DNA from 4 places in the Mesorhizobium sp. C399B genome. Region 2 is predicted to be linked to each of the others. Evidence: riboswitches for the same ligand, from Rfam matches in the RefSeq annotation. Region 2 holds a riboswitch; each other region holds the start of a gene.
The links. Region 2 has a riboswitch for cobalamin ahead of metE (5-methyltetrahydropteroyltriglutamate--homocysteine S-methyltransferase). Riboswitches for the same ligand answer to the same signal wherever they lie in the genome.
Positions count from the first base shown of each region.

Region 1: it holds a riboswitch for cobalamin, as region 2 does, so the genes downstream of both, NLY36_RS03985 (CbtB domain-containing protein) here and metE (5-methyltetrahydropteroyltriglutamate--homocysteine S-methyltransferase) in region 2, are expected to answer to the same signal.
Region 3: it holds a riboswitch for cobalamin, as region 2 does, so the genes downstream of both, NLY36_RS18145 (aromatic ring-hydroxylating oxygenase subunit alpha) here and metE (5-methyltetrahydropteroyltriglutamate--homocysteine S-methyltransferase) in region 2, are expected to answer to the same signal.
Region 4: it holds a riboswitch for cobalamin, as region 2 does, so the genes downstream of both, NLY36_RS04210 (DUF1636 family protein) here and metE (5-methyltetrahydropteroyltriglutamate--homocysteine S-methyltransferase) in region 2, are expected to answer to the same signal.

Region 1 is NZ_CP100472.1:817,159-821,355, reverse strand. It holds gene NLY36_RS03995 (aromatic ring-hydroxylating oxygenase subunit alpha) at 1-752, opposite strand, end outside; gene NLY36_RS03990 (gamma-glutamylcyclotransferase) at 888-1,580, shown strand; cobalamin riboswitch at 1,648-1,843, shown strand; gene NLY36_RS03985 (CbtB domain-containing protein) at 1,880-2,059, shown strand; gene NLY36_RS03980 (CbtA family protein) at 2,075-2,878, shown strand; gene cobU (bifunctional adenosylcobinamide kinase/adenosylcobinamide-phosphate guanylyltransferase) at 2,871-3,383, shown strand; gene cobO (cob(I)yrinic acid a,c-diamide adenosyltransferase) at 3,383-3,997, shown strand; gene cbiB (adenosylcobinamide-phosphate synthase CbiB) at 4,146-4,197, opposite strand, start outside.
Region 2 is NZ_CP100472.1:4,516,805-4,521,001, reverse strand. It holds gene NLY36_RS21510 (alpha,alpha-trehalose-phosphate synthase (UDP-forming)) at 1-1,263, shown strand, start outside; cobalamin riboswitch at 1,832-2,033, shown strand; gene metE (5-methyltetrahydropteroyltriglutamate--homocysteine S-methyltransferase) at 2,153-4,197, shown strand, end outside.
Region 3 is NZ_CP100472.1:3,762,884-3,767,080, forward strand. It holds gene NLY36_RS18125 (ABC transporter ATP-binding protein) at 1-644, shown strand, start outside; gene NLY36_RS18130 (DUF680 domain-containing protein) at 718-951, opposite strand; gene NLY36_RS18135 (DUF680 domain-containing protein) at 1,022-1,225, opposite strand; gene NLY36_RS18140 (DUF680 domain-containing protein) at 1,292-1,498, opposite strand; cobalamin riboswitch at 1,998-2,199, shown strand; gene NLY36_RS18145 (aromatic ring-hydroxylating oxygenase subunit alpha) at 2,317-3,564, shown strand; gene NLY36_RS18150 (FAD-binding oxidoreductase) at 3,602-4,197, shown strand, end outside.
Region 4 is NZ_CP100472.1:862,128-866,324, forward strand. It holds gene NLY36_RS04195 (NuoB/complex I 20 kDa subunit family protein) at 1-180, opposite strand, end outside; gene NLY36_RS04200 (NADH-quinone oxidoreductase subunit A) at 171-536, opposite strand; gene NLY36_RS04205 (winged helix-turn-helix domain-containing protein) at 864-2,066, shown strand; cobalamin riboswitch at 2,096-2,302, shown strand; gene NLY36_RS04210 (DUF1636 family protein) at 2,341-2,766, shown strand; gene cobW (cobalamin biosynthesis protein CobW) at 2,769-3,821, shown strand; gene cobN (cobaltochelatase subunit CobN) at 3,840-4,197, shown strand, end outside.

The DNA.
Region 1 (4,197 bases), 2.9 Mb from region 2:
CCACCCGAAAACTCCGGCGCGTCATTGTCGGCATGGCGGACCCAGTCGGGGTCGTCGTGCCGGCTCATCAGGCCGCGGCCGTATATCGGCACCAGCCGAGACAGGTCCTTGTGGACGCCCGGGCAATGCAGGCACTCGTTGAAGTTTTCCCAGAAGATCTTCCAGTTGCAGTTCATCACCTTGCGCAGGACATGGCCTGATACCAGCGTTTCCAGCGGCCAGTTGGCGAGGTCGCCGGATGCGGGATCGAAGGAGGTCCCGGCGGAGCCGGCCGCAGCCTGCTGAAGGTTCACAAAGACAAAACCGCGCCACACCGACAGCGCCACCCGGTAGAGCGGATGATCTGCCTTGTCGAAACCATCTGGCAGCGATTTCGAGGGAACGCGCACGAGATCGCCGCGCAGCGAGTAGGACCAGGCGTGGTAGGGGCACGTGATGAGCCGCGCTTTCAGCCGGCCCTCGCTTTTCTGGCAAAGCTGCGAGCCGCGATGCCGGCAAGTGTTGTGGAAGGCGCGCAACTCGCCGGTCTCGTCCCGCAGAATGACGATTTCCTGCGTGCCGACGCGGAATGTCCGGAACGCCAGCGGCTGGGCGAGGTCGGCCTCGCGGCAGACGAGCAGCCAGCTTTTGTGCCAGATGGCGTCGAGATCGCGCTGGTAAGCCTCGCTATCCCAATAGGCCGACGACGGTAGCGTCGGTTCGGCCCGGCTCAGGCCGTTATAGGGGTCGCGCTCGCTCGGGCTGGGATGCATGGCTGGCTTCCTATGAAGCGTCAGCCGACACCCCGGCAAATCGTTTGTCAATCAGAGTGCCGCATTGCCGGTTGCAGGCGCGGCGCATAATCATGTCGTGGACACGGGACATTCGGAAATTGGGGGGATTCGGAAGTGGCCGCACGACAGATGTCGCTTACGCCGGAGCTGGTCGCGCGCTGCTGGCGCGAGATCAGGGACCCCGGGCCGGATCCGGACGCGATGCATCTCGATGAAGCCGACTATGACGCGCTGCTGGATGAATTGCAGGTCGAACTCCCGGACAGCGAACCGCTATGGCTGTTCGGCTATGGATCGCTGATCTGGAAACCGGAAATAGATTATGTCGAGGACCGCGTTGCGCTGGCGCGCGGCTGGCATCGGTCCTTTTGCATGAACATGACGCGCTGGCGCGGCACCAAGGACAGCCCCGGCCTGATGATGGCGCTGGACCGTGGCGGACAATGCAAGGGCGTCGCCTTTCGGCTGACCGGCAATAACCGGCGCGAGCAGTTGGGCCGGCTTTTCCGGCGCGAAGTCACGCTGAAGCCGACAAGCTACCGGCCGCGCATGCTCAAGCTTGCAAGCGAGGCCGGACCGCTCAGGGCATTGGCCTTCGTCATCAACCGCAACGGCCTGACCTATTCCGGACCGCTCGACGAGGGCAAGGTCGTCGAAAGGCTGGCAACGTCCTGCGGGCACTGGGGGTCGGGCGCCGACTATCTCTACAACACGGTGAAAAACCTTGAAGAGCGCGGCATTCACGATCGCCATCTGTGGCGGCTGCAGCGGCTGGTTGCCGAGCGGATCACCGCGTTGAACCCGTAACGCCGCATGGCGCATTCGCGCTGTTGGCCGGCGGAATTTGGTTTGCCGGATGCGACCGTTTCAGCCTATAGTCATGCATGTCGTCGGTTCCGTTAGGGACCAAGAGGGAATGCGGTGAGGGCTGACTTGTTGCCCAATGCCGTGGCTGCCCCCGCAACTGTGTGCGGTAGTCCTCTCCAAGCCACTGGGGATTTTTTCTTCGGGAAGGTGGGGAAGGGCGCTGATCCGCGAGCCAGGAGACCTGCCGGCGACAGGGAACTGACTTCGATGCCCTCGGGTGGAGGGCGAAAGGACAAGATATGAATACCGCTTCCGTCTCCCTCGGCGCTTCCGTCTCCTCGCAGTCGCGCTTCATGCAGCTCGTGCTTAGCGCGTTTCTGGGCATTTTCGTCGTCGGCGTTGTCGGTTTCTCGCACATCGATGCGGTCCACAATGCGGCGCACGACTATCGCCATTCGATGGCGTTTCCCTGCCACTGACGAGGATCTGACATCATGAACCTGTTTCGCAACGTCGTGTTCATCGCGGCGATCGCAGGGCTCGTGGCCGGTGTCGCTCTCGCCTGCATGCAGGCCTACGCCACCGTGCCGCTGATCCTCAAGGCGGAGGTCTACGAAAAGGCTGGTGGCGGCCATGAGCATCAGCATGCCGCGGCGCCCGCCGCCAACGCTGCGGACCCCGATGCCATGAGCACCGCCGCGCCGGCGGAAAATGCGGTGAGCAGCGCAGCACCGGCTGAAGCAGCCGCGCCGGCGGAGGACGAAGGCTGGGCGCCGGCCGACGGCTTCGAGCGTTTCGCCTTCAGTGTCGTCGCCAATATCGTCACCGGCATCGGCTTCGCGCTGGTCCTGGTGGCGGTTTCCGAGTTCGCCGGCGGCATCGGCAGCTGGCGCCAGGGCGTGTTCTGGGGTCTGGCGGGCTTTGCCGTGTTCGCGCTGGCGCCGGGACTCGGCCTGCCGCCGGAACTGCCGGCAATGCCGGCGGCCGATCTCATACAGCGCCAGATCTGGTGGTGGGCAACGGTGATGGCAACCGCGATCGGCCTTGCCCTTATTACCTTCCGCACGTCGGCGCCCCTGACCGTGCTCGCCGTCCTCCTGATCGTCGCCCCGCATATTGTCGGCGCGCCGCAGCCTGACAGTTTCGTAACGCCGATCCCGGAGGGCCTGCATCATCAGTTCGTGGTGGCGGTGACGCTGACCAATCTGGTGTTCTGGCTGGTGCTCGGCGCAGTTGTCGGCATAGTGCACTCGCGCTTCGCCGGCACCGCGACCAGCCTGCGCGACAGCTTTGCCTGATCGCAGTTTGACCTTCATCATCGGCGGTGCGCGCTCCGGCAAGAGCGCGCATGCCGAAACTTTGGCGACGGCGTTGCTGCCGCCATGGGCTTATATCGCCACCGCGCAAGCCTATGACGGCGAAATGCGCGAGCGCATCGCGCAGCACCGCTCGCGCCGCGGCGAGGGATGGGCGACCATCGATGCCCCGCTTGATCTTGCAGGCGCGCTCGAAGCTTTGCCGGACAACCAGCCGGTGCTTGTCGACTGCCTGACGCTGTGGCTGACCAATCATATGCTTTCCGACCATGATCTCGAGGCGGAATGCCGGCGGCTAGCCGACATGCTGTCGCGGCCGCGCGGGCCCTGGCTCGTTGTCTCGAACGAAGTCGGGCAAGGCATCGTGCCCGACAATGCGCTCGCACGCCGGTTTCGTGATGCCGCCGGCCGTCTCAACCAGCAGGTCGCGGCGGTTGCCGATACGGTGCTACTGATGGTGGCGGGGCTGCCGCTCAAGGTGAAATGATGACCGATATCGACGCAAAAGACGAAGAACGCCACCGCGCCAAGATGGCCAAACGCAAGGCGGTGCAGGACGCCGAGGTCGCGGAAAAGACGGTCGAGAAGGGGCTGCTGATCGTCAACACCGGACCCGGCAAGGGCAAGACCACGGCCGCCTTCGGGCTGGCGCTGCGCATGCTCGGCTATGGCAAGCGCGTCGGCGTCGTCCAGTTCATCAAGGGCAAATGGCACACCGGCGAAAAGGACGCCTTCGCGGCGTTCGGCGACCGTGTCGTCTGGCACACGATGGGCGAGGGTTTCACCTGGGAGACGCAGGATCTGAAGCGCGACATTGCGGCGGCCGAAGCCGCCTGGGCCAAGGCGCTGGAACTGATCGCCGATCCCTCGATCAGCCTCGTCGTGCTGGACGAACTGAACATCGCGCTACGCTACGACTATCTCGATCTCGACCGAGTGGTGGCGGCGCTGAAAGCGCGGCGCGAAGGTCTGCATGTCGTCGTCACCGGCCGCAACGCCAAGCCGGCGCTGGTCGAGGCGGCGGATCTGGTGACGGAGATGGGCGTGACCAAGCATCATTTTTCGGCCGGCGTGAAGGCACAGCAGGGGATTGAGTTTTGAGGGATTTCGTACCCTCCCCCTTGTGGGGAGGGTCGATCCGCGAAGCGGAGCGGGGTGGGGGTCCTCGTAGGGCGCAGTCCCCCGCCCCGGGGCTTCGCGCCGACCCTCCCCACAAGGGGGAGGGTAAAGGAAGGGCGACGATAAGCTCTCAGGACGTTACCGCGATAAGCACCGCCGACAGCAACCCGAACAGCCCAATC
Region 2 (4,197 bases):
GGTTTTGCAAATTCAATATTGTGGCCGGCGCTCCACTCGCTGCCGGACCGGATCTCAGGCTCGGAAGAGGATTATAAAAGTTATCGCGACGTCAATGCCTTCATGGCGCGCGCGGTGTCCGAATTGGGAGATAACGCAGTCTACTGGGTTCATGACTATCATTTCCTGCCGCTCGGCGCTGATTTGCACAGACTCGGTATTGACCGGCCGATCGGCCATTTCCTGCATACGCCATGGCCCGAGTCTGACACGATGGAGCGCGTGCCCAATTCTGGCGAGCTAATGAAATGTATGCTCGAGTATGATCTGCTCGGTTTCCAGACCGACCGTGATGTGAGCAATTTCCTCGCCTGTGTCCAATCTCATTTGGGGCTGGAGAGCAAGGACGGGGTCGTTTTCTCGGACCATGGCCAGACGCAATGCCAAAAGTTTCCTATAGGTATCGATCCGAAGCAATTCGAACAGTGTGCCGCAGATTCGCTTGAGGCGCAGAAAGCCTACATTTCGCAGTTGAAACTTGGCGGAGCAAAGCTAGTTATCGGCGTCGATCGGCTCGACTACACCAAGGGCATCGACAATCGGATTAAAGCTTTCGATCTGCTGGCAGTCGAGCCGCAACGTGTCTCGCTCTTGCAAATCGCAACTCCCTCACGTGGCGACATCCAAGCGTACAGCGAATATCGGCGCGACGTCGAAAGACTCGTCAATCAAGTCAACAACCGGCATGGCACGGACGAGTGGATGCCGATTATCTATGAGAACAGGTCGTTCACCCAAGCTGAGATAGCGGGTCTTTACAGAGCCGCGCGTGTTTGCGTTGTGACGCCGTTGCGCGATGGCATGAATCTTGTGGCGAAAGAATACATTGCTGCACAAGATCCGAGCGACCCTGGCGTTCTGGTGTTATCGAAGTTTGCCGGCGCGGCCGAAGACTTCGGCGAGGACGCCCTGCTGGTAAATCCGAGGCTCTCCGACGAGATAGCTACCGCGATCTCAAGAGCGGCCAGCATGCCGCGCGAAGAACGCATCCAACGCTGGCGGAGGATGATGGACAAACTTGAAGCGTATACGATCCACCATTGGTCAGCGGACTTCGTTCGGCAACTGGACAGCAGCCGGGTTAAGGTCCCTGCGGATCACTTCCACTATGTTGGCTTGGGCTGGATCAGCGAGGCCCAAATGCCTTCGTATCGGACCGAGCCAGAATTGCACACCGCGCTGACGCGTGCACTGGATAAAAACTGGGTCCTGCCGATCGTATGATGCAGAATATGAAGCACGCGAGCTTTGCCTGCATTTGCGCATCCCTCAATGCCGAGCGCTTGGAGAGAGAGATACTTATCCTGACCGCCTGAATGCGGCTTAAGCGGCTTATCGGGACCACAGTCGGGCTTTGCATCAGACCCTTGAGCCAGGCTCCGTCAGTGTGGTCTTTTGCCGCCGAGCGGAGTCATCACGATTGCCTAGTCACCCGTGATGACGACTGGCGTGCCAATTCCCCTCGGACCACGGTTTGGCGCTCACTCCGAGAAAACCGCTTCTACCACGCACGCACGGCTTGCGGCCGCATCGTTAAACATCGCCACCAATGCGATCTTCTGCATTCTAATGACGTTGTAACGCGCTTGAAGTCTTGTCCGAAATCCTTCATCGGCGACCTGCGAGGGATGTCGCAGCCCGACAGGGATCCATTAGTTGGACTATGGTGGCAGCGGAGCAGCGCCGCCAATGGGCGACTGAATATTTCACAATGTTAGACAAGCGTAAAAGCGAAATCACATAACGACATAAACATTTCGTTATGCGTCATTGACAAAAGAGCGGACTGCTGTGATTGTCTGCGTGTCGTGGTTCTCGCGTGCGGCGCTGCCGCAGCGGAGCTAAGAGGGAAGCCGGTGCAATGCCGGCGCTGCCCCCGCAACTGTTAGCGGCGAGCCAACCCCACTCATGTCACTGAGGCGAATACCCTCAGGAAGACGGGTAGAGGCTATGACCCCGCGAGCCAGGAGACCTGCCACGGCGAATTACGTCCACGGGCGGGGTGTCTCGGTGGCCGCTGCAAGCCGGCGTTCGTGCCGGCCTGCTAGCGCCTTCCTTGTCATCGACGCCCCAACCATCGGGGTATGACATGACTGACTCTCAGGAAATTCCTATAGCAACGCTCGGCGTGCCGCGCTTCGGTCGTCGGCGAGAACTGAAATTCGCGCTTGAAAGCTACTGGTCCGGAACATCGTCCGCTGGCGACCTTCTCACGACGTCGAAGGCGCTCCGTGCCGCTAGCTGGGAAGAGCAGCGCGATCGCGGCGTGTCGAAAATCCCGTCGAACGACTTCTCGCTTTACGACCATGTGCTCGACACCGGAGCCATGGTCGGGGCCGTTCCATCCCGTTACGGCTGGAATAGCGGCGAGGTCCCACTTGACATCTACTTCGCAATGGCGCGCGGCAACCAGGGTCAGACGGAGGATTGTGGACACGCTGGTCACCAGGAGGAGGCTCATGGACCTGGTGTAACCGCGATGGAAATGACCAAGTGGTTTGACACCAACTACCACTACATTGTGCCGGAACTCGATGATGATCAGACGTTCGCCCTCTCGTCATCGAAGCCGGTCGATTACTTCCTCGAGGCTAAAGCTCTCGGCATTCACACACGCCCAGTCATCCTTGGACCCATCACCTTCCTCAAGCTGGCGAAATCGCCTGCCGAGGGGTTCGGTCCCATCGCGCTCCTACCGCGGCTGCTGCCCGTTTACGAGCAAGTCCTGCAGAAGCTGAAGCTGTCGGGAGCCGACTGGGTGCAGATCGATGAGCCAGCGCTTGTCCTCGATCTGAACCCGAACGAACGAGCTGCGTTCGAATTCGCCTATGGCCAGCTGTCGAAAGCCGCGCCCGAGCTGAAGATCATGCTGGCTACGTATTTTGGGTCGCTGGGAGACAATCTCGAAACCGCGGTTTCTCTGCCCCTGGCCGGGCTGCATATTGATCTCGTGCGCGCTCCCGAGCAGCTGGAAACGGTGGGTCGGCTCGCTCCGAAGGATCTGGTGCTCTCGCTTGGCTTGATCGATGGCCGCAACGTCTGGCGTGCGAACCTGCCCGCCATTCTCGACCGCATCAAACCGATCGTCGCCGGCTGGCCCTTGGACCGCGTCGAGATCGCGCCTTCTTGCTCGATGCTGCATGTGCCGATTGATCTGCGCATGGAGACGGAACTCGACGCCGACATCAGGTCGTGGCTCGCCTTCGCGGCCCAGAAGACCGACGAGCTGGTCTTGCTGGCCCGGGCCCTGTCCCAAGGCAGGGATGCGGTGGCAGGCGCGTTGAAAGCGTCTGCCGAGGCTGCCGCCACGCGCGTGACATCCACGAGGATCCATGACCCGCTTGTTCAGGGGCGGATCGCTAGCATTGAGGACAGCGCGAAGCGACGAGAGAGCGCTTTTGGCGAGCGCTCCAGAGTCCAAGCCGGCTCACTCGGGCTGCCGCCGTTCCCGACGACGACCATCGGGTCCTTCCCGCAGACGCCGCAGGTACGCAAGGCGCGGGCCGCTCATGCGAAGGGCCAGCTGAGCTATGTCGACTATGAGACGTTCCTGAAGAAGGAGATCGAGGCTGCAATTCGCTGGCAGGAAGAGATCGGGCTGGACGTGCTGGTGCACGGTGAGTTCGAGCGAAACGACATGGTACAGCATTTCGGCGAGCAGTTGTCCGGCTTCGCGCTCACCCAGCATGCCTGGGTACAAAGCTATGGGTCGCGCTACGTGCGTCCCCCCATCATTTTCGGCGACGTATCGAGGCGCAACCCGATGACAGTGCGCTGGTGGCAATTCGCCCAGTCGCTTACGGAAAAGCCCGTGAAGGGAATGCTCACAGGCCCAGTCACCATTCTCAATTGGTCTTTTGTTCGCGACGACGTACCCCGCTCCGAAGCCTGCCGCCAGATCGCGCTCGCCATCCGCGACGAAGTGAGGGATCTCGAAAGGTCCGGCGCAAGGATGGTCCAGATCGATGAGGCCGCGTTTCGCGAAGGATTGCCACTGCGCCAATCTGACTGGAAAGTCTATCTCGACTGGGCTGTCGAATGCTTCCGGATCGCTTCAACGGGTGTAAAGGACGCGACTCAAATTCATACCCACATGTGCTATTCGGAGTTCAACGAGATCATTCACGCGATCGCTGAAATGGATGCGGATGTCATTTC
Region 3 (4,197 bases), 750 kb from region 2:
TCGACGAGCCGCTGTCGAATCTCGACGCGGCGCTGCGCGTCGCGACCCGCATCGAGATCGCCAAGCTCAAGGAATCGATGCCTGCCACGACCATGATCTACGTCACCCACGATCAGGTCGAAGCGATGACGCTCGCCGACCGCATCGTCGTGCTGAAGGATGGCCATATCGAGCAGGTCGGCACGCCGATGGACCTCTACAAGAAGCCCGGCAATCTGTTCGTTGCCCAGTTCATCGGCTCGCCGGCCATGAACATCCTGCCGGCGACAATCGACAGGACGGGCAACCCGACAATCGTCAGCCATGTCGGCGGCCGCAAGGCAACGGTGCCGATCGCAACGCCGGCGTCAGCAAAGGGTGCGGCAGTCAGCTTCGGCGTGCGGCCGGAGGATCTGTCGGCCGCCACCGGCGCGGAATATCTTTTCGAGGGCGTGGTAGACTATGTCGAGCAACTCGGCGAGGTGCAGCTTGTCTATGTCGATATCGGCCGCGCTGACCTGCCGTTGGTGACCAAGCTGCCCGGCAATGTCGAGGTCAAGCGCGGGGCAAAGCTGCGGCTGACCGCGGATGCCGGGGACCTGCACATCTTCGACGCCGATGGGCACTCCTTCTCGCTCAAGCCGGTGGAAGTGAAGGCGGCTTGAGATAGCTGCGTCGTACAGGCATGAAAAAAGAGCGGCGGGCCAGGCCCGCCGCTCTTTTTTTAAGCTTCGGCTGTTAGTTGTTGCCGAACCGATCCCTGTCGCTGCTCTGAGGAACGAACTTCTGTTGGTCGTCCGACGAGTTCAGCAGCTTGTAGAGCGCCGAGTTGGTGCCGGTCGACGAAGTGCGGGTGGTGTCGACGGCAGCGGCCGGCTGGTTGGCGCCATTGGAGCCATAATTGTCGCTGCCGGCAAAGGCAGCGCTCGAAACAGCCAGAACGGCTGCGGCGGCGAGAACGATCTTCTTCATTTTAGTCTCCTGAATTTTTCTGATGCCGCCAGCTGCAGCGGATAAGCCCGCCACGTGCTGGAAACCGGCTTTAGCGGCCGAAAAGGTTACGGTCGGCACCGTGGGCAGGCGCCTGCTCGGCTGGAGCCGACTTCTCAACCGAAGCCGTATGGCCACTATCGGTCGACGTAATCGCAGGCTGGTTGGCGCCGTTCGAACCGTAGTTGTCGCTGCCGGCGAAAGCGCTGCCGGAGATGGCCAAAACGGCGGCGGCAGCAAGGATGATCTTTTTCATTTCAAATACTCCTGAATTTTTTGGGATCCCGAGAGCGACGGGTTAGCCGCCCTTCTTTGGTCGGGATCAGCGATTGCCGTAGAGGTCGCGGTCGGCGCCCTGAACGACAGGCTGCTTGTCAGCGTGCGCCGGCTTCTGAATGGAAGCCGTATACGAGCTGTCGACCGAGACGGCTGGCTGGTTCGCACCATTGGAACCGTAATTGTCGCTACCGGCGAAGGCGCTGCCGGTGATCGCCAAAACGGCTGCGGCAGTGAGGATGATCTTTTTCATTTTTAGTACTCCAGTTTGTCTGTCCGTCTAGCGGCGTGTCTTGGGAGGAATTCGCGTCGTTCGGACAGCCCCGATGTGGGAAAGCCATAGGCTGGTTTCCAATCACGAAGTTGTTCCGTGTGGACCACGGTCCTGCACCTTGAAATTGTGCCAGGAAGTTCCTCTATGGTCATTTATCGCATTGTTTTCAGTCGCTTATGCCGAACCGAGTGGTTCGCTCCGATGTCGGTTTCCGGGCCGTCGTTCACACCGTCCTGCACGCATTGTCAACAGAAACGAACCGTTCGGTTCGATTAGAGATTGCTAATAGTAACTTTTCGATACCGTTGAGCCCTTTTTGCCCCCGATCGAACTGGATCCGCAGCGATTCGAAACGGCGATGATGGCGTCGCAAGAAACGTCTCAGCTCTTTGACCGGCGGCGGGGGGCGTATGCCGCGCGTGTCGCGCCGCATGGATATGATGTCGCTTTCATGCCGACGTCGCGATCGCTGCCGTGATTAGATGATCGCATCTCAGGTGCCGCTTCGTGACGACGCAGCGGAGAATTGGGAAGCCGGTCAGAATCCGGCGCTGCCCCCGCAACGGTGGTGGAGTTGAAGTCGCAACGGGAGACCACTGGGCAAGAGCCTGGGAAGGTGTCGCGATGGTCCGCAAGGACAACTCCAGAGCCCGGAAACCAGCCCGAGATGCATAGACTCGACTGATCGCGGTGGGCGGTCAAGAGGTGGATAGTGCATGTCCGGCGCCGCGCCGGCCTGCGTCCGATCCTTCCTCCATCACCACCAAGTTCAGTCCTTAAACCACGAGGACAGAACTATGGATACGCGCAACGACATGCTGAGGCTCCTGAACGGCCGCAAGCAAGGCTTTTCGCTGGAACAGCCCTTCTACACCGACCCGGACTATTTCAAGCTCGACATGGAGCTTATCTGGTATCGCGACTGGCTGTTCATCGGCCATGATTGCGAACTGCCGAAGCCCGGCAGCTATATCACCGTGCAGATCGGCGATTATCCGGTGGTGCTGGTCCGCGACCAGAAGGGCAACATCAACGCCTTTCACAATTCCTGCCGCCATCGCGGCAGCCGTGTCTGCAACACTGAGAAGGGCATGGCGGCAAAGCTTGTCTGCCCCTATCACCAGTGGACCTACGAGCTTGACGGCCGGCTGCTGTTTGCCCGCCAGATGGCCGACGGTTTCGACAAGAGCCAGTTCGGCCTGAAGCCCGTCGCCTGCGAGAGCGTCGGCGGCTACATCTTCATCTGCCTGGCGAAAGAACCTGCCGACTTTGCGCCGATGCGCGCCATGATAGAGCCCTACCTCAAGCCGCACCGGCTGAATGAAGCCAAGGTCGCCTTCGAGAGCACCATCATCGAGAAGGGCAACTGGAAGCTGGTCTGGGAAAACAACCGCGAATGCTATCACTGCGCCGGCAATCATCCAGAGCTGTGCAAGACATTCCCCGAAGCGCCGACGGTGACCGGCGTGCAGGGCGCCGACAGCGATCCGGAGATGCTGGCGCACTGGGCGAAATGCGAGGCGGCGGGCCTGCCGAGCAAGTTCCGCATCGATCCGGCCGGGCAATACCGCGCCACCCGCGCGCCGCTGCTGCGCGATGCCGTCAGCTACACGATGTCCGGAAAGCGCGCGGTGACGAAGAACCTGTCCGACACTGTTGCCGCCGACCGCATCGGCACCTTGATGCACTACCACTATCCGACGACCTGGAACCACATACTGATCGACCATGCGGTCACCTTCCGGGTGCTGCCGATCAGCGCCACCGAAACCGCGGTGACGACCAAGTGGCTGGTGCACAAGGATGCGGTCGAGGGGGTCGACTACAACCTTGAGGAGCTCACCCATGTCTGGACCGAGACCAACGACCAGGACCGCCGCATCGTCGAGGAAAACGCCTTTGGCATCCTGTCTCCGGCCTATGAGCCCGGCCCCTATTCGGAGCTGCACGAGGGCGGCGTGATCCAGTTCGTCGAATGGTACGCGGCCTTCATCGGCCCGCGCCTTGCCGAAGGCGGCCGGCCGGCGCTACGCAGCGTCGCGTGAGCTGGAGCAGGCGAAGAGGGACCAGAGGATGAATGCGATGACGGATCTTGGGCTCTATCGCCATCTTGACCAGATGGCGCCGTGGAACGATAGGCTGCAGGTGCTGGAAGTGATCGGCGTCAGCGACGAGGCGCCCGACGTCAAGACCTTCACCTTCCGCTCCGACAACCAGACCTGGTTCCGCTACAAGCCGGGCCAGTTCCTGACGCTGGAACTGCCGACACCGGACGGGCCGCTGATGCGCACCTACACGCTGTCGTCGTCGCCATCGCGGCCGTTTTCGATCGCGGTGACGGTCAAGGCGCAGGCCGGCAGCATCGGCACGCGCTGGATGTTCGACCATCTGGTGCCCGGTTCGCATGTCAAGGCCTACGGACCGGCCGGCGACTTCTCGTTGCACAGCCACCCGGCGGCCAAATACCTGTTCATTTCCGCCGGCTCCGGCGTGACGCCGATGATGTCGATGCTGCGCTGGCTGAACGACTGCGCGCCATGGACCGATGTCGGTTTCGTCAACTGCGCGCGGCGTGCCGAAGAGATCATCTTCCGCAAGGAACTCGAACTGCTCGGCGGCCATATGCCCGGCCTGTCGCTCGGCTTCATGATCGAGGAACGTTCCAGCCGCGAAGGCTG
Region 4 (4,197 bases), 2.9 Mb from region 2:
GCTGCGTGCCCAGGTGATCAGCGCCTCGGTCGAGGTGACCAGAAAACCCTTGTCGGCCAGTTCATTGTTGATCTCGAGGAAGAACGGATCGTCGGAACCGACCGGACGTCCGGTATTGGGGTCGATCAGGCCTTTGGGCTTCGGCGCGACGAGCGTTCCGGAACTGTCGTTCAATCCCATTCCAGCGCTCCTTTTTTCCACTCATAGGCAAAGCCGATGGTCAGCACCGCCAAAAACACCATCATCGACCAGAAACCGAGCATGCCGATCTTCGAGAACGACACCGCCCACGGAAACAGGAAGGCCACTTCCAGATCGAAGATGATGAACAGGATCGACACCAGGTAGAAGCGGATGTCGAATTTCATCCGGGCATCGTCGAACGAGTTGAACCCGCACTCGTAGGCGGAAAGCTTCTCCGGATCGGGATTGCGATAAGCCACCAGAAACGGCGCGATGATAAGCGCCAGGCCTACAACCGCGGCCACGGCGATGAAGAGGACGATGGGCAGGTATGAACTGAGGAGTACGTTCATGCTCGGCTTTCCGTTGGCGGCCAATCCACTTTGATTACAGCAACCAACCCTAATGCGGAAGCGCGACAGTTTAACCGCTGAACCGTTTTAGGTGCCTTTGCTGCAACGCGGCGAGGGTTAGCGCACGGCTTTCAGCGAAGCAAGTCAAACCTTGTTCAAAAGACAGTGCTGGACGGCAGGCCGGGAAAAACTGGTCCGATCTCCTCCTGTTTGATTTCCTTCATCTTTCACTCCACTTTTGTCTCCTGACACATCTCCCGCCATTTGCCTGCTAGCATCACCGGAATCGCCGGCTAAAGTCGGGAAAATGGTTCGAGGCAAGACACTTTGACGAAGGACAAAATCTCACTCCCGACGGCCAGGCGCATCGCGCTCGCCGCGCAAGGATTTCTCGATCCGCGCCCGGGCGGCACGCCCGATCGCCGCCACCTCGCCCGCGTGCTGTCGCGCACCGGCTTGCTGCAGATCGATTCCGTCAGCGCCGTGGTGCGCGCCCACTATATGCCGCTCTATTCGCGCCTCGGCCCCTACCCGCTGGCTTTGCTCGACAACGCCGCAGTCACCCGCAAGCGCACCGTATTCGAGTACTGGGCGCATGAGGCCTCTTTCCTGCCGGTCGAGACATACCCGTTGATGCGCTGGCGCATGCAGCGCGCTGAAAGCGGCGACGAAATGTATCTGGGCCTCGCCAAATGGGGCCGCGAGCACGCCGCCTATATCGAAGAGATCTACCGCGCGGTCGCCGAGCGCGGCCCGATTGCCGCTTCGGCACTGGAGGGACAGAAAGGTTCGGGCGGCTGGTGGGGCTGGAGCCACGCCAAGCACGCCTTCGAATGGCTCTTCTGGGCCGGACGCATCACCACGGCGCACCGCCGTGGCTTCGAGCGCTTCTACGACCTGCCCGAGCGCGTGCTGCCGCAGGCGATCCTCGACCTGCCGGTGCCGGCGGCCGAGGACGCGCACCGCGAATTGCTGCGCATTTCCGCCCGCGCCCACGGCATCGCGACGTCGGGTGACCTGCGCGACTATTTCCGCCTGTCGCCGGCCGATATGAAGGGCCGGCTGGAGGAACTGGTCGAGTTGGGCGAACTGCTGCCGGTGCGCGTCGAAGGCTGGGACAAACAGGCTTACCTCCACAAGGACGCCCGCCTGCCGCGCAAGATCGAGGCGCGTGCGCTGCTGGCGCCGTTCGACCCGGTCGTCTTCGAACGGTCGCGCTCGGAGCGCCTGTTCGATTTCCACTACCGCATCGAGATCTACACCCCGGCCGAAAAGCGCCAATACGGCTATTACGTCCTGCCCTTCCTGCTCGGCGACCGCATCGTGGGGCGCGTCGACCTCAGGGCCGACCGCCCGGCCAGCGTGCTTCGCGTCCACGCCGCGTACGCCGAGCCCGGCGCACCGCCGGAGACAGCTGCCCAGCTGCTCGAGGAATTGAAGCAGATGCAGGGCTGGCTTGGCCTTGAGCGCATCGAAGTGACGCCGGCCGGCAATTTGGGGAAGCCTTTGGCCGACATTGCCATGTCGTAGCCGTGCGTTGACACCGCTGCCTGCAAAAGCCTAAATCCGCTCCAGACGGTCCCCTGCCCGCAACGGCAAGGGCCAAGAGGGAATGCGGTGCGGGACGAAAAAATCCCAAATCCGCGGCTGTCCCCGCAACTGTAAGCGAAGAGCCAAGGCCGAAAGCCACTGGGTAACACCGGGAAGGCGGCTAACCAAGGCGATGACCCGCGAGCCAGGAGACCTGCCGTCTGAGACAAAGTATCCGATCGCCTGGCGGGTTTCCGGGCAAGGAGCACGGTTTTTGGACCAGAACAGCAGTTTTTCGGCTGGCACAACGGACATTGCGTCCGGCGACAACGACGCCCTGACCGGCGTGACCGTCATCGTCTGCGCCTCCTGCCGCGATGAGACCGGTTCCGACGCCCATCCGCGCGCCGGCGAATTGCTGGCTGAGGACACAGGCCGCGCCGCTGCCGGCGATATCCGGGTCCGCACCGCCGAATGTCTCGGCAATTGCAAGCGCCGCCTCAGCGCCGCGATCCTGCGCGATGGCTGCTGGAGCTATGTCTTCGGCGATCTGACCGCAACCAGCGGCGCCGACCTCGTTACCGGCGCAAAGCTCTTCGCGACTTCGGCCGACGGCCTCATCCCGTGGCGCGGCCGGCCCGATAGCCTCAAGCGCGGCCTCGTTGCCCGCATCCCACCCCTCGACATGCTGAAGGACTGACGATGAACGCTTCAAACCCGGCCGCCAACCTCTCCCGTGTTCCCTGCACTGTCGTTACAGGCTTCCTCGGCGCCGGCAAGACGACGCTGGTCCGCCATCTCCTGGAAAATGCCGGCGGCAAGCGCATCGCCATCATCGTCAACGAGTTCGGCGACATCGGCATCGACGGGGAAATCCTGAAAGGCTGCGGCATCGACACCTGCCCCGAGGAAAACATCGTCGAACTGGCCAATGGCTGCATCTGCTGTACAGTCGCCGACGATTTCGTGCCCGCCCTCGACAAGATCCTCGCGCTGACACCGAAGGTTGACCACATCCTGATCGAGACCTCGGGCCTGGCTCTGCCCAAGCCGCTGGTCCAGGCGTTCCAGTGGCCGAGCGTGAAGAGCCGGGTAACCGTCGACGGTGTCATCGCCGTGGTAGACGGCCCGGCGCTGGCCGAAGGCCGCGTCGCCAACGACATGGACGCTTTGCAGGCACAGCGCGCTCAGGACGAGACGCTCGACCATGACGATCCTGTCGAAGAAGTGTTCGAGGACCAGATCGCCTGCGCCGATTTGATCATCCTGTCGAAGAGCGATCTGATGGACGCCCCCGGTTCGGCCCGCGCCAACGCCATCATCAATGAACATTCCGCCCGCGCGGTAAAAATCGTGCCGACTGCGCATGGCAAGGTCGACCCGTCGGTGCTGCTTGGCCTCGGTCTCGCCGTCGAAGACGACATCGAGAACCGCAAGTCGCATCACGACGGCGCTTTCGATCATGAGCATGACGATTTCGACACCTTCATCGTCGACATCCCCTCGATCGCCAATCCCGACGACCTGGCCAAGCGCGTCGCCACCGCCGCCGAACAGGAAAACGTGTTGCGTGTAAAGGGCTTCGTCGATGTCGGCGGCAAGCCGATGCGGCTTTTGCTGCAGGCCGTCGGCCCGCGCGTCAATCATTACTATGACCGCGCCTGGGCGGCTGAGGACGACCGCCGCTCGCGTCTTGTCGTCATTGGCCTGAAAGGACTGAACCGCCCGGCGATCGAGCGTATACTCGCCGGCTGATCCAAACCACGAGCCGAAATGCATATACTCACCACCACATCCGCCTCGCTCGACGATCTCGCCGAGCCCGTCGATCTCGGGCAGACGCCGGCGGATATCGTGGCGCTGTCCTTCACCGACAGCGACCTCGCCGGCCTCGCGGCGGCGTGGAAGGCCGATGCCGCCCGCCTGCCGTCGATGCGGCTGGCGGCGCTGCGCGACCTGCGCCATCCCATGTCCGTGGACCTCTGGATCGACAGCGTCGCCCGCCACGCCAAGGTGATTTTGGTGCGCATCCTCGGCGGCTACGACTGGTGGCGCTATGGCTGCGACCAGCTTGCCGCGACTGCCCGTGCGAACGGCATCAAGCTGGCGCTGCTGCCGGGCGAGAGCCACG